One region of the Streptomyces sp. NBC_01171 genome, then DNA from elsewhere that is predicted to be linked to it. Evidence: riboswitches for the same ligand, from Rfam matches in the RefSeq annotation. Region 1 holds a riboswitch; the other holds the start of a gene.

Region 1 (7,637 bases):
ATCTGGGCGATGGGCCCCTACCGGCCCGACCAGGTCTCCACCGGCGCCCAGCCCGACTGGTACATGGGCTTCGCCGAGGGTCTGGTCCGCTACATGCCGGGCTGGGAGATCAACTTCTGGGGCCACACGCTGGTCCTGGGCGTGTTCATCCCGCTGATCCTGTTCGGTGTCGTGCTGATGGCCATCGCGGTCTACCCGTTCATCGAGTCCTGGGTCACCGGTGACAAGAACGAGCACCACATCCTGGACCGCCCGCGCAACGCCCCGACGCGTACCGCGTTCGGCGTCGCCTGGGTCACGGTGTACATGATCGGTCTGGTGGGCGGTGGCAACGACCTGTGGGCCACCCACTTCCACCTGTCGATCAACCAGGTCACCTGGTTCGTCCGGATCTTCTTCTTCGCCGGACCGGTGATCGCGTTCATCGCCACCAAGCGGATCTGCCTCGGCCTCCAGCGCCGGGACAAGGACAAGGTGCTGCACGGCCGCGAGACCGGCATCATCAAGCGCCTGCCGCACGGTGAGTTCATCGAGGTGCACGAGCCGCTCAGCCAGGAGCAGCTCCACACCCTGACGGCGCACCACCAGTACGAGCCCGCCGAGATCGGCCCCACGGTCGACGAGAACGGGGTCGAGCGCAAGGTGAAGCCCACCGAGCGGCTGCGGGTCAAGCTGTCCAACGCCTACTACGGCAAGGACAACCAGATCCCCAAGCCGACCGTCGACGAGTACAAGGAGATCACGAGCGGCCACGGCCACCACTGATCCCCGCGCGCGTCGCCACGCCACGGCCGAAGGGCCCCGTCCGGAACACCGGCGGGGCCCTTCGCCCTGTTCGGGCTGGATAGGGTGGGAGCGGGCACCCCGCGTGCCCCGGAACACCTGATCTTCCTCACACACACCCAGGAGCGGCCTGATGAGCGCTGTGACCCCCGCTGGAGGCGACACCGCGGCGGGCCGTTCCTGGCCCGAGGTACTGAACGCCCTGCTGGAGGGCCGGGACCAGAGCGCCGACGCCACCGCCTGGGCGATGAACCGGATCATGCGCGGCGAGGCCACGGACGCCCAGATCGCGGGCTTCCTGGTGGCGCTGCGGGCCAAGGGCGAGACGGTCGAGGAGATCACCGGGATCGTCCGGGCGATGTACGACCACGCCAACGTGATCGAGGTGCCCGGCCGGACCGTGGACATCGTCGGCACCGGCGGGGACGGCGCCAAGACGGTGAACATCTCCACGATGTCCTCCATCGTGGTCGCCGGCACCGGCGCGAAGGTCATCAAGCACGGCAACCGGGCCGCGTCCTCGGCCTCCGGTTCCTCGGACGTGCTGGAGCGGCTCGGCGTCAACCTGGAGCTGACGCCGAAGCGGGTGGCGGAGGTCGCGGAGGAGGCGGGGATCACCTTCTGCTTCGCGGTCAAGTTCCACCCGGCGCTGCGTCATGTCGGCGCCGCGCGCGGCCAGCTCGGCATCCGTACGGTCTTCAATGTGATCGGTCCGCTGACCAACCCGGCGCGGGTGCGGTCCCAGGCGGTGGGCGTGGCGAACCTGGCCATGGCGCCGATCGTCGCGGGCGTCTTCGCCGAGCGCGGCAACTCCTCGCTGGTCTTCCGGGGCGAGGACGGACTGGACGAGCTGACCACGACCTCGCCCTCGCGGGTGTGGATCGTGCGCGACGGCAAGGTCACCGAGGAGGTCTTCAACCCGCGTGACGTCGGCATCGAGCTGGTGCCGGTGGAGGCGCTGCGCGGCGGCGACCCGGCGTACAACGCGATGGTGGCCCGGCAGGTGCTGGAGGGCCAGCGCGGGCCGGTGCGGGACGCGGTGCTGCTGAACTCGGCGGCCGCGCTGGTGGCGCTGGACCCGACGGAGGAGCCGCTGGCGGACCAGCTCCGGGCGGGCATGGCGAGAGCTGCCGAGTCCATCGACTCCGGGGCGGCGGCGCGCACGCTGGAGCGCTGGGTGGCTGCCAGCAACCGGTAAGTGGTGTTTTTCGGCGCGGCGGGGAGCGGTTGCTCTCCGCCGCGCCGGCGTTTCGGCATCCGGACGCCGGTTGCGCCGCGCGCACCGTCCGGCTAGCTTCCTGATCAGGTCATGAGCGACAGCCATGCGGCCCCGGCCGGCTGTCCGGCAACCCTCCGTCCGTGGCGGGGTGCTCCGGGTGAGGACCAGGCCGTAGCCCAGAAGGTCTACGGCAAGCGCGGACCCCTCGAGAACCAGGGGTCCTGGTCGTACGAGGGAGCTTTTTTCCGTGAGCAAGCGAATGCGCTAGGGCCGCCGAGCCCCGCCTCCGCACACCCCCTTTCACTCTTCCTCCGGCGCCGCGTACGCATGCCCTGCGCGCGGTGACTCCGGCCTGCCTCACGGGAGTTCAGCCATGTCCGTCTCCACCGCCTTCGCCCCCGCCCCCGCCGCGACCGAAGCCGTGCCCGCCCCGCTGCCGGTGCTCGGCCGGGACGTCGCCGTGCCGCTCGTCACCGGGGGAGAGGTCGGCTACGCCGCGCTCGACTACGCCGCCAGCGCCCCCGCGCTCCAGCGGGTCTGGGACGACGTCGCCGCCTACGCCCCCTACTACGGCAGCGTGCACCGGGGCGCCGGGCATCTCTCGCAGCTCTCCACCGAGCTGTTCGAGAACGCCCGCCGCACGGTCGCGGAGTTCCTCGACTGCCGGGGCGACGACCAGGTGGTCTTCACCCGGTCCACCACGGACTCGCTGAACCTGCTGGCCCGCGCGCTGCCCGCCGGGTGCGAGGTGTACGTCTTCGAGACCGAGCACCACGCCGCGCTGCTGCCCTGGCGCGAGGCCGACGTGACCTTCCTGGACGCCCCGCGCAGTGCCGCCGGGGCCGTGCGCACGCTGGAGCGGGCCCTCGCCGCCCGGGACACCGCGCGCCCCGCGCTGGTCTGCGTCACCGGCGCCTCCAATGTCACCGGCGAGCTGTGGCCGGTGCGCGAACTGGCGGCCGCCGCGCACGCGTCCGGGGCGCGGATCGTGCTGGACGCCGCCCAGTTGGTGCCGCACCAGCCGGTGAGTGTGCGCGAGCTGGACGTCGACTGGATCGCGTTCTCCGGGCACAAGCTGTACGCGCCCTTCGGCTCCGGGGTGCTCGCCGGGCGGGCCGACTGGCTCTCGGCTGCCGAGCCGTACCTCGCGGGCGGCGGCGCCAGCCGCACGGTGGCCCGGCGGGCCGACGGCCGCGTGGAGGTGGAGTGGCACGAGGGCGCCGCCCGGCACGAGGCGGGTTCCCCCAACGTCATCGGCGCCTACTCGATCGCCTCGGCCTGCCGGGCGCTCACCGAGGCAGGCCCTGAGGCGCTGGCCGCCCGTGAGCGGCACCTGCTCGGGCTGCTCCAGGCCGGCCTCGCCGAGGTGCCCGGGGTGCGGGTGCTCTCCCTGTTCGGCGACGACGCCCCGCGCGTGGGCGTCCTCTCCTTCGTGGTGGAGGGCTGGAACAGCTCCCACCTCGCCGCCGCGCTCTCCGCCGAGTACGGCATCGGCGTCCGCGACGGCCTCTTCTGCGCCCACCCCCTGGTGCACGCCCTTCTCGGCACGGCCGCCGCCGAGCAGGCCGGCTGCGGCACCGGCACCCTGAACGCCGTCCGCGTCAGCTTCGGCGCGGGCACCCCGGACGAGCACGTCACCCGCTTCGTGACGGCCCTGCGCGAACTGGTCACCCGCGGCGCCCGCTGGACCTACCGCACGGAAAACGGCCGCTGCGTCCCGGAGAGCTGAGGCGCGGTTCCGGCGGCCCGGGGCTCGACCCGGTCGGACGGCGTCGGCTCGATGGGGGGAAGGGCGGCCCGGCGGATGCCCCGAAGCGGCCGCCCGCCGCCGTCGGCCTGGCGACGGGCCCGGTCGTCCGGCCGCAGCGCCCAGGACCCTGGCGGCGCCGGGTGGGACTTCGCGGCGCCGCCCCCGGAGGGGCTAGCTGTCGAGGCCGATGGCGAAGGCGGCTTCCAGGTCGTGCTGGGAGTAGGTGCGGAAGGCGACGTGGGTGTCGGTGCCCTCCACGCCCTGGATCTTGCTGATGCGGCCGGGGATGACCTCGGCGAGGTCCTCGTGGCGGGCCACGCGGACCATGGCGATCAGGTCGTAGGTGCCGGTGACGGAGAAGACCTCGCTCACGCTCTCCAGCGCGGCGATCTGCTCGGCGATCTCCGGAATCCGGTCCACGCTGGTCTTGATCAGGACGATCGCGGTGATCACGGCTGGTTCTCTCCCTTGGACGCCGTAGCCGGGGCGGGCTCAACTCTAGCCTCGCCCGGCCGGTCGTTCGCGCGCTGCTTCCTGCCGTACCGCAGCCAGGCGTAGCCGAAGCCCAGGCAGAAGCCGATCACATGGGCGAGGTAGGCGACGCCGGGACCCTCGGGCGCGCGGCCCGCCGCGTACCACTGGAGGCCCGCCCAGAAGGGCAGCACCACCCAGGCCGGGAAGCGCAGCGGGAGGAAGAAGAGGAACGGGAGGAGACTGGTGACACGGGCCCGCGGAAAGAGGTGGAGGAAGGCGCCGAGGACCGCGGAGATGGCCCCCGAGGCGCCGACCAGGGACTGCTCGGAGTCCGCGTTGGCCAGCGCGTACCCGAGCAGGGCGAGGTAGCCGCAGCCGACGTAGAAGAGGGCGAACTCGACGCGGCCCATCCGTTCCTCGGTGAGCACGCCGAAGACGAAGAGGAACAGCATGTTGCCGAGCAGATGCACCCAGCTCCCGTGCACGAACAGCGCGGTCACCGGGGTGAGCGCGTCGCGCACCGGCTCCGCGAAGAGACCGGCCGGGATCACCCCCCAGTGCCGGAAGTACGCCCGCTGCGCCGCGAGCAGCGCGTCCCCGGTGCCGTACGTGTGGGTGAAACCGGAGGCCGGGCCCAGCAGGAAGATCAGGCAGCACAGGGCGATGAGGCCGTACGTCAGCGGCGCGGGGGTGCCCCGGACCGCCCTGACGGTCCGGGCGGCGGTCGTGCTCCACTCTCTGATCATGAATACAGAGCATGACGTAACCGGACGCACCGGTACAGACCGCCTCGCCGCTTCGGACAGGCGGGCGGCGAACACCCGGCAGGCCGTAGGGTTACGGCCACACGCGCCGGACCCGGCGCGCCGAAGTCCGCCGGACGCGACGAGAAGGAAGCGAGCTGCGCCATGACGGTTCCTCCGCCGACCGCCACGACACGCTGGCGCTGCACCCTGTGCGGCAACCTCACCCGGTTCGACGTGACCCGTTCCTCCAAGGTCGTCGAGTACGTCCACCTCGACCTGGCCGGGGAGCCGTCCGTCGAGGAACGCGAGGTGGTCAGTGAGACCATCGAGTCGGTCCGTTGCCGCTGGTGCAACGCGGTGGACCAGGTGGAACTCGTGGACAGGCCGGGCGCCGCCTCCTGAGGCGGAGCGGTCCGCGCGGGATCGGACGGATGGGTCGGGCATGTCGGGCATTGGGGTGTGACGGATGGTGGAGACCGCGGGCGGGGGGCCGGAGGACGGCACCGCCGAGGTGCTTGACCGTCCGCTGCCCGACGGCGTGCGCCGCCGGGTCGTGGGAATCGTCTCGGACGCCTTCGGTGCCCTGACCATGGCCGAACTGCCCGCTCCTCTGAGGCAGTACGCCCGGTTCGCGCCGAACCGGCGGGCCAAGTTCGCCGGGAACGCGATGGCCGCCGCGCTGGAGACGGAACGCCTCTTCCGGCAGCGGATCGGCGAGCGCTACAAGGAGACCCAGCCCGAGCTGTGCGGCGCGCTGGAAGCGGGCGCGCCGCCCCCGGCCGCCGACCCCCTCGACGTCGCGGCCGCCGCCTATGTGCTGCGCCCGCCGGGCTGGGCCAAGCTGGTCGCCGCGGCCGGCGAGGAGGCCCAGCGCGCCGACGCCGAGCGCGTGGACGAGGAGAGCCGCGCCGAGCTGGAGAAGCTGCGCGAGGAGCTGGAGCGGGCCCGCGAGCACACCCGCGCCGAGACCGCCCGGCTGCGCGCCGAGCTGGACGCGGCCAAGAAGGAGGCCGACGCACTGCACCGCAAGCTGCGCTCGGCCCTGAGCGACGTCAAGCGCGGAGAGGCCGCGCTGCGCAAGGAGCGTGCCGAGACCGAGTCCGCGCGGGCCGAGGGCCAGGCGGCCGTCTCCGCCGCCGAGAGCGAGTCCCGCCGGCTCAAGACCCGCCTCGGCGAGTCGGAGGCCGCGCTGGAGGCGACCCGCCGCGCGGTCCGCGAGGGCCGCAGCGTGGAGGACATGCGGGTACGGCTGCTGCTCGACACCGTGCTGGAGGCGGCTCAAGGGCTGCGCCGCGAACTCGCCCTGCCGCCGGTGTCGGTGCGTCCGGCGGAGACCGTGGACGCGGTGGAGCCGGGCCGGATGACCCCCAAGGACATCGCCGCCCGCGCCCTGTCCGAGCACGACCCGGCCATCCTCGACCAGTTGCTCGCGCTGCCGCAGGCCCATCTGGTGGTCGACGGCTACAACGTCACCAAGACCGGCTATCCGCAGATGCCGCTGGAGAAGCAGCGGCTCAGACTGCTCGGCCAGCTCTCCGCGCTCGCCGCGCAGACCGGCGCCGAGGTCACCTGTGTCTTCGACGGCGCCGAACTGGCCGCACCGGTACTGCTCGCGCCGCCGCGCGGGGTGCGGGTGCTGTTCTCCAAGCCGGGCGTGACGGCGGACGAGCTGATCCGCCAGCTCGTCCGCGCCGAACCGCCGGGCCGGCCGGTCATCGTGGCCTCCACCGACCGCGAGGTGGCGGACGGTGTCGCACGCGCCGGCGCGCGCCCGGTGGCCTCTGCGGTACTTCTCAAGCGACTGTCCTGAACGCCCAACGGACGTGCCGCATGACCGGATTGAGGGCGTCTGTGGGGTACGGAGAGTCAACCCGACGTCACGTGTGGTGCGTTGAGTGCAAAATATGCAGCGAGGGACTGGATTTTTTGCTGTGAGGATTTGAACTGATCACAACTGGGTCACTAGGGTCGGTTCGAACCTCCGAGCGGGTGATCACTCACAAGAAGGAGTTCGTCCTCAGTGGCGTCCCATCGTCGACCCAAGCAGCCGAGTCGCACGCGTGTCACCGTGCTGACCACCGCGGCGGCCGCCGCCGTCGCGCTGAGCGCGAACGCGGCCAACGCGGCCCCGAGCGAGAAGCCCGGAAAGACCGAGGTCAAGGCGCAGGTCGACAAGCTCTACGAGCAGGCCGAGCAGGCCACCGAGAAGTACAACGGCGCCAAGGAGAAGCAGGAGAAGCTCCAGAAGGAGATCTCCACGATCCAGGACAACGTCGCCCGCGGCCAGCAGGACCTCAACAAGCTGCGCGACGGCCTCGGTTCGCTCGCCACCGCCCAGTACCGCAGTGGCGGCATCGACCCCTCGGTCCAGCTCTTCCTCTCCGCCGACCCGGACGACTACCTCGACAAGGCGTCCACGCTCGACCAGTTGAGCGGCCAGCAGGTCGAGGCGCTGAGAAAGATCCAGGACAAGCAGCGCGAACTCGCCCAGGACCGCGCCGAGGCCACCGAGAAGCTCAAGGACCTCGCCGCCACCCGCACCGAGCTGGGCAAGAAGAAGCAGGAGGTCCAGGGCAAGCTGGGCGAGGCGCAGCGCCTGCTCAACACCCTGACCGCCAAGGAGAAGCAGGCCCTCGCCGCCGAGCAGCAGCGTGCCGACCGCTCC
Region 2 (7,637 bases), 1.2 Mb from region 1:
CCGGTGACGGTCAACCGGCTGCGCCGGGTCCGCGAGGCGAGAAGGTCGGAACGCTGAGGCGTGAGGGCGGCCCGGCGCGGATAGTGTCGCCCTATGGGCAACCCTGACAACACCGCCGAGGACAGTGCGCTGCCGGTTCCGGTGACCCAGGCGGGCCGCGACGGTCTGCGGGCACTGCTTGAGCGGCCGCGTACCGCCGTGATCGGCCTGGACTTCGACGGCACGCTGGCCCCCATCGTCGCCGACCCCGACCAGGCCCGCGCCCACCCCGGCGCGGTGCCCGCGCTGGCGGCGCTCGCGCCGAAGGTGGCCTCCGTCGCCGTGGTCACCGGCCGCCCGGCCGGGGTCGCGGTCCGCAACGGCGGCTTCGCCGGGGTCCCCGGCCTGGAGCACCTCGTCGTCCTCGGCCACTACGGCGCCGAGCGCTGGGACGCCGCCACCGGCACCGTCACCGCGCCCGCCCCGCATCCCGGCATCGCCGCGGTCCGCGCGGAACTCCCCGGCGTCCTGGACCGGGCCGGTGCCTGGCCCGGCACCTGGATCGAGGAGAAGGGCCGCGCGGTCGCCGTCCACACCCGCCGTGCCGAGGACCCCGAAGCCGCCTTCGAAACCCTCCGCGCCCCCCTCACCGACCTCGCCACCCGCCACGGCCTCATCGTCGAGCCCGGCCGCCTCGTCCTCGAACTCCGCCCGCCCGGCATGGACAAGGGCGTGGCCCTCCTGGACCACCTCCGCACCACACGCGCCGAATCCGTCCTCTACGCCGGCGACGACCTCGGCGACCTCCCCGCCTTCGCGGCCCTGGAAAAACTCCGCTCCGAGGGCACCCCGTCCCTCCTGGTGTGCAGCGGCAGCACCGAGGTGACGGAGCTGGCGGAGCGGGCCGACCTGGTGGTGGACGGCCCGGCGGGTGTGGTGGACTTGCTCGGAAAATTGGCGGCGCACCTCGGCTGAAGCCGAAGGTCACCGGGCGACGTGGGGCCCGCCGCACGGCGCGACCCGGTCACGACGACGGTCTGCCGCGCGCGGCGGTCGGTACGGGTGCCGTGCTGGTGACCGCCGCGCTGTTCGGCTTCCTGGCCGACCGCAACCGGCTCGCCGCCCGGGCCGGGGCCGGTCTCACCACCGCCCTGGGCATCGGCTGGCTGGCCTGTCACTGAGCAGACCGCCGGCCGATGCGTCGGCTCAGCCCCGCAGTGCGTTCAACTGCTCCAGGAACCACTTGGCCGGGGGGAGGGCCGTCGCCGCGTCGGAGAGGTGCTTGGAGCGTTCGGCGCGGACCGGGTCGGGGAGGGTCAGGGCCTCGTGGAGGGCCTCCGCCGTGCCGACGATGTCGTACGGGTTGACCGTGATGGCGTGCTCGGACAACTCCTCGTACGCGCCCGCCTCGCGGGAGAGGACCAGGGCCACGCCCTCGTCGGAGACGACCGGGACCTCCTTGGCGACGAGGTTCATGCCGTCGCGGATGGGGTTCACGAGGGCTACGTCGGCGAGGCGGTAGGCGGCCAGGGAGCGGGCGAAGTCGTCGTCGAGGTGAAGGAGGACCGGCGTCCACGTGGGGGTGCCGTACTCGGAGTTGATCTGCTCCGTCACCCGGCGGACCTCTTCCATGTAGGAGCGGTACAGGGCGAGGTCCTGGCGGGAGGGGTAGGCGAAGGCGACGTGGACCACGCGTTCGCGCCACTCGGGGTGGTCCTCCAGGAGGCGCCGGTACGCCAGCAGCCCGCGCACGATGTTCTTGGACAGCTCGGTACGGTCCACCCGGACGATCGTCCGGCGCCCCTCGCCGATCTCCTCCCGCAGCAGAGCCATCCGCTCGTCCACGTCCGCCCGGTGCGCCCGCTCCCGCAGGAACTCCGCGTCCGCGCCCAGACCGTGCACCCCGATCTCCGTACCCGACGGGATGCCCGGACCCAGGACCGCGTGACAGCAGTCGGTGAACGCGTCCGCCCAGCGCCGGGTCAGGAAGGCCGCCCGGTCCGCGCCCAGGATGCCGGTGAGCAGCTCGGCCGCGATGTCGTCCGGGAGCAGGCGGAAGTAGTCCGGCGGCGCCCAAGGGGTGTGCGAGAAGTGGCCGATGCGCAGGTCGGGCCGGAGCTTGCGCAGCATCCGGGGGGCCAGCGCCAGGTGGTAGTCCTGGATCAGCACCGCCGCCCCCGGCGCCGCCTCCTCGGCCAGGGCCTCCGCGAACGCCTGGTTGTAGGCGCGGTAGGCGTCCCACTGCCGGCGGAACTCCGCGTCGAACACCGGCTCCAGCGGCGTCTGGTACAGCATGTGGTGCACGAACCACAGCGCCGAGTTGGCGATCCCGTTGTACGCGTCGGCGTAGACCTCCGCGTCGATGTCCAGCATCCGCACCCGCTGCCCGCCGGTGTCCTCGGCGGGGAGCAGTGCGCCGTCCGCGCGCCGCACCGCCTCCCGGTCGCCGTCCCCGAGCGCGGCGCACACCCACACCGCGTCCGTGTCCGGACCGATCGCCGACAGCCCCGAGACGAGACCGCCGCCGCCCCGGCGGGAGCTCAGCTCACCGTCCGGACCGACCGTGTACGAAACCGGGCCGCGATTGGACGCGACCAGCACCTCAGCACCCTGCGTAGCCATGGCCTCAACCTAGCCCGGCCCACAAATGCTCAAACGTACGCGCGACCGGCGAGCCGACCGTATACAGCCCCGCTCACGCCACCTCCCGCGCCGCGTACTCCGCGATCTCCGCCATCGGCGGCCGCTCCTCGGTGTCCACCGAGTACGTACGCGGCTCGAAACCGCCCACCCCCCGCTCGAACTGGGTCAGCGCCGGCCGCACCAGATGCCCGCGCGCGAGCCGGAGCTGGGCGGTGCGGTAGATCGCGGCGGCCATCCGGCCGAGCGCCTGCCCGTCCTGGTGCCGGTGCTTGCGCACCCCGACGTCCACCTGGGCCAGCGCGTCCAGCCCGACCAGATGCAGCGAGTCCACCAGCATGCCCAGCTCGACCCCGTACCCCACCGGGAACGGCAGCCGCTCCAGCAGGGAGCGCCGGGCCGCGTACTCCCCGCCGAGCGGCTGCACGAACCCGGCGAGTTGCGGCCAGTGCATGTTCAGCAGCGGGCGGGCCATCAGCTCGGTCACCCGGCCGCCCTGCCCGGCGGCGCCGCCCAGTGGACGGTCGTACATCGCCTTGACCAGGTCGATGCCCGGATCGGTGAGCAGCGGGCCGACGATGCCGAGGACGAAGTCGGAGGAGAACTCCTTCAGGTCGGCGTCCACGAAGGCCACGATGTCCCCGCTGGTCGCCAGCAGGGAGCGCCACAGCACCTCGCCCTTGCCGGGCACGGCGGGCAGCCGGGGCAGGATCTCGTCCCGGTGCACCACCCGCGCGCCCGCGGCGGCGGCCACCTCGGCGGTGCGGTCGGTGGACCCGGAGTCCACCACGACTATCTCGTCCACCAGCGGCGCCTGGAAGACCAGGTCGTGGCGGATCACGGAGACGATCTCGCCGACCGTCGCCTCCTCGTTCAGCGCGGGCAGCACCACGGAGACGCGCTGCCCGGACCGCTGCTTGGCGGCCAGCACACGGTGCAGCGGGCGGTCGGCCACGGACCAGGAGCGGGTGGCCAGCCAGCGCTCGGTTTCTTCCAGCATGGTCTGCGGCTCCTCACTGTGGGGACGTGTCTGCGCGGGCCGGCCGGTTCGGCGCCGGTCCCCGCGTGATCCATCTCGCGGTTCGGACGACACCTTCAACTCTCCTGGCCTTCGGTTACAGTCTTGAACAACGCCGATGACCATCGCATGTCGAGGTCGGACGGCGTTCACAACCGAATACCGCTCATCCAGAGGGGCAGAGGGAAACGGCCCGATGAAGCCCCGGCAACCCTCCAGCCGGTCTCCCGTGCGCGACACGTCGCGGCACGCGCGAGGCTCCCGGCTAGGGAAGGTGCCAAATCCGTCTCACGGCGAGATGCGTCGTGAGGAAGATGAGGAGAAAGGGCCTCGCCTCCATGGCTGTGCAGACTGTCGCCACCCCCACCGTCGATCTCGGACCCGCCGCCGCCCTGAGCTGTCGGGAGTGCGGACACCGCGTCCCGCTCGGTCCCGTCTTCGCCTGCGAGGAGTGCTTCGGGCCGCTGGAGATCGCCTACGACTTCTCCGCGTACGACACCGAGAAGCTCCGGACGCGCATCGAGTCCGGCCCGGCGAACATCTGGCGCTACGCCCCGCTGCTGCCCGTCCCCGCCGACGTGGCCGACAAGCCGAACCTCAACCCCGGCTGGACCCCGCTGGTCAAGGCCGACCGTCTGGCCCGTGAACTCGGCGTCACCGGCGGGCTGTTCGTGAAGGACGACTCCGGCAACCCGACGCACTCCTTCAAGGACCGCGTCGTCGCCCAGGCGCTGGAGGCGGCCCGCGCCTTCGGCTTCACCACCCTCTCCTGCTCCTCCACCGGCAACCTGGCCGGCGCGGTCGGCGCGGCCGCCGCCCGCGCGGGCCTGCGCTCCTGCGTGTTCATCCCGCACGACCTGGAGCAGGGCAAGATCGTCATGGCCGCCGTCTACGGCGGCGAGCTGGTCGGCATCGAGGGCAACTACGACGACGTGAACCGCTTCTGCTCCGAGCTGATCGGCGACCCGGCCGGCGAGGGCTGGGGCTTCGTCAACGTCAACCTGCGGCCGTATTACGCCGAGGGCTCCAAGACGCTGGCGTACGAGATCTGCGAGCAGCTCGGCTGGAAGCTGCCCGACCAGCTCGTGGTGCCGATCGCCTCCGGCTCCCAGCTCACCAAGATCGACAAGGGGCTGAAGGAGCTGATCGCGCTCGGGCTGGTCGAGGACAAGCCGTACAAGATCTTCGGTGCCCAGGCGGAGGGCTGCTCGCCGGTGTCGGCCGCGTACAAGGCGGGCCACGACGTGGTGCGGCCGCAGAAGCCGGACACCATCGCCAAGTCGCTCGCCATCGGCAACCCGGCCGACGGGCCGTACGTGCTGGACATCGCGCGCCGCACCGGCGGGGCGGTGGAGGACGTGACGGACCCGCAGATCGTGGACGCCATCAAGCTGCTGGCCCGCACCGAGGGCATCTTCGCCGAGACGGCGGGCGGGGTGACGGTCGGCGTCACCCGCAAGCTGATCGAGTCCGGCGCGCTGGACCCCTCGCTCACCACCGTCGTCCTCAACACCGGCGACGGCCTGAAGACCCTGGACGCGGTCGCCGGCACCGGTCTGACCGCGACCATCCGCCCGAACCTGGACTCCTTCCGAGAGGCTGGCCTCGCATGAGCGTGACCGTTCGCATCCCGACCATCCTGCGCACCTACACCGGCGGGCAGGCCGAGGTCGCCGCCGAGGGCGGCACGCTCGCGGAGGTCATCGAGGACCTGGAGAAGCACCACCAGGGCATCGCCGCCCGCGTCCTGGACGACCAGGGCAAGCTGCGCCGGTTCGTGAATGTCTACGTCAATGACGACGACGTGCGTTTCGAGGGCGGACTTCAGACCGCCACGCCCGACGGCGCGGGTGTCTCCATCATTCCGGCGGTCGCCGGCGGCTGAAATTTACCTTCGGTAATGGCCCCCTCCGCAAGAGAAACGGAGGGGGCCATTCTGCGTGATTGAGCGCGGTAGAGTTGGGGAACGCGCTCCCGCTCCGGTGAGCCGGGCGCCCTTGATTCATGCCGCGAGCCCGACAAGAAGCAGCCAAAATGCGCGGGTAATGTGCGGCATTTGTTGGTTTTTATGGGGCCCGACTTGCCCCGAATTCAGCCGAAGTTGCGGCAGATTCCGGACTGTGTCCGTCCAGAATTCTCGTCCGATTGACCTGTTGCAGACGGCAGTTGGACAGATACATTCAGCCGCGGTCGACGCGTTCCGGCGCACGCCCCCAACTGATTGGGGGGCGAGGTCTGACCCAGGTTCACGAGGTGTGGATCTGCGCAAGGGCCAGTAATAGGGGAGTTAGCCATGGCTCAGGGCACCGTCAAGTGGTTCAACGCGGAGAAGGGGTACGGCTTCATCGCGGTCGACGGTGGTGCGGACGTCTTCGTCCACTACAGCGCGATTCAGATGGACGGCTACCGCAGCCTGGAAGAGGGTCAGCGGGTCGAGTTCGAGATCTCGCAGGGTCAGAAGGGCCCGCAGGCCGACATGGTTCGCGTCACCGCCTGAACGTCTCCAGCAGCGCGCAGGGCCCGCACCCGGTACAGGGTGCGGGCCCTTCGTCCTGTTAAGTCCCGTCCTGATCCCCCGAAGGCGCTTGCACTCGCCCTGGGTGAGTGCTAATCATTGCGTTAGCACTCTGAAGGTGAGAGTGACAACGAAGGACCGGGTCGGTGAGGCCCGCAGGCCGGGTGGGGCAAGGAACCACGAGGCCGGCGAGCCGTCCGTCGCGGGCGCGGGCGCGGTCCGAAGGAATCACCCCCAGTCCTGGAGGGACCACTTCACATGGCCAAGATCATCGCGTTCGACGAGGAGGCGCGGCGCGGCCTCGAGCGCGGCATGAACCAGCTCGCGGACGCCGTCAAGGTGACGCTCGGCCCCAAGGGCCGCAACGTCGTCCTCGAGAAGAAGTGGGGCGCCCCCACGATCACCAACGATGGTGTCTCCATCGCCAAGGAGATCGAGCTCGAGGACCCGTACGAGAAGATCGGCGCCGAGCTGGTCAAGGAAGTCGCCAAGAAGACGGACGACGTCGCCGGCGACGGTACGACCACCGCGACCGTGCTGGCCCAGGCCCTGGTCAAGGAGGGCCTGCGCAACGTAGCCGCCGGCGCCAACCCGATGGCCCTCAAGCGCGGTATCGAGAAGGCCGTCGAGGCTGTCTCCGCCGCTCTCCTTGAGCAGGCCAAGGACGTGGAGACCAAGGAGCAGATCGCCTCCACCGCCTCCATCTCCGCCGCCGACACCCAGATCGGCGAGCTCATCGCCGAGGCGATGGACAAGGTCGGCAAGGAAGGCGTCATCACCGTCGAGGAGAGCAACACCTTCGGTCTGGAGCTCGAGCTCACCGAGGGCATGCGCTTCGACAAGGGCTACATCTCCGCCTACTTCGCGACCGACATGGAGCGCATGGAGGCGGTGCTCGAGGACCCGTACATCCTCATCGCCAACTCCAAGATCTCCTCGGTCAAGGACCTGCTCCCGCTGCTGGAGAAGGTCATGCAGTCGGGCAAGCCGCTGCTGATCATCGCCGAGGACGTCGAGGGCGAGGCCCTGTCGACCCTGGTGGTCAACAAGATCCGCGGCACCTTCAAGTCCGTCGCCGTCAAGGCTCCGGGCTTCGGCGACCGCCGCAAGGCCATGCTCGGCGACATCGCCATCCTCACCGGTGGCGAGGTCATCTCCGAGGAGGTCGGTCTCAAGCTGGAGAACGCCTCCCTGGACCTGCTGGGCCGCGCCCGCAAGGTCGTCGTCACCAAGGACGAGACCACGATCGTCGACGGCGCCGGCTCCTCGGAGCAGGTGCAGGGCCGCGTGAACCAGATCCGCGCCGAGATCGAGAACTCCGACTCGGACTACGACCGCGAGAAGCTCCAGGAGCGCCTGGCGAAGCTCGCGGGCGGCGTGGCGGTCATCAAGGCCGGTGCCGCCACCGAGGTGGAGCTCAAGGAGCGCAAGCACCGCATCGAGGACGCCGTGCGCAACGCCAAGGCGGCCGTCGAGGAGGGCATC

Evidence for each region. Region 1 has a riboswitch for S-adenosylmethionine ahead of OG448_RS22240 (aminotransferase class V-fold PLP-dependent enzyme). Riboswitches for the same ligand answer to the same signal wherever they lie in the genome.
Region 2: linked by a shared signal. The riboswitch ahead of thrC (threonine synthase) and the one ahead of OG448_RS22240 (aminotransferase class V-fold PLP-dependent enzyme) in region 1 are both predicted to bind S-adenosylmethionine.

What each region holds. Positions count from the first base shown of each region.
Region 1 covers NZ_CP108609.1:4,826,934-4,834,570, forward strand. The annotation lists gene OG448_RS22230 (cytochrome bc complex cytochrome b subunit) at 1-765, shown strand, start outside; gene trpD (anthranilate phosphoribosyltransferase) at 917-1,981, shown strand; SAM riboswitch class IV at 2,089-2,205, shown strand; gene OG448_RS22240 (aminotransferase class V-fold PLP-dependent enzyme) at 2,376-3,731, shown strand; gene OG448_RS22245 (Lrp/AsnC family transcriptional regulator) at 3,924-4,205, opposite strand; gene OG448_RS22250 (rhomboid family intramembrane serine protease) at 4,202-4,972, opposite strand; gene OG448_RS22255 (hypothetical protein) at 5,135-5,374, shown strand; gene OG448_RS22260 (NYN domain-containing protein) at 5,439-6,782, shown strand; gene OG448_RS22265 (NlpC/P60 family protein) at 6,993-7,637, shown strand, end outside.
Region 2 covers NZ_CP108609.1:3,671,883-3,679,519, forward strand. The annotation lists gene OG448_RS17090 (DUF3263 domain-containing protein) at 1-57, shown strand, start outside; gene otsB (trehalose-phosphatase) at 94-954, shown strand; gene OG448_RS17100 (trehalose-6-phosphate synthase) at 1,186-2,601, opposite strand; gene OG448_RS17105 (glucosyl-3-phosphoglycerate synthase) at 2,675-3,619, opposite strand; SAM riboswitch class I at 3,801-3,958, shown strand; gene thrC (threonine synthase) at 3,976-5,250, shown strand; gene OG448_RS17115 (MoaD/ThiS family protein) at 5,247-5,522, shown strand; gene OG448_RS17120 (cold-shock protein) at 5,931-6,134, shown strand; gene groL (chaperonin GroEL) at 6,411-7,637, shown strand, end outside.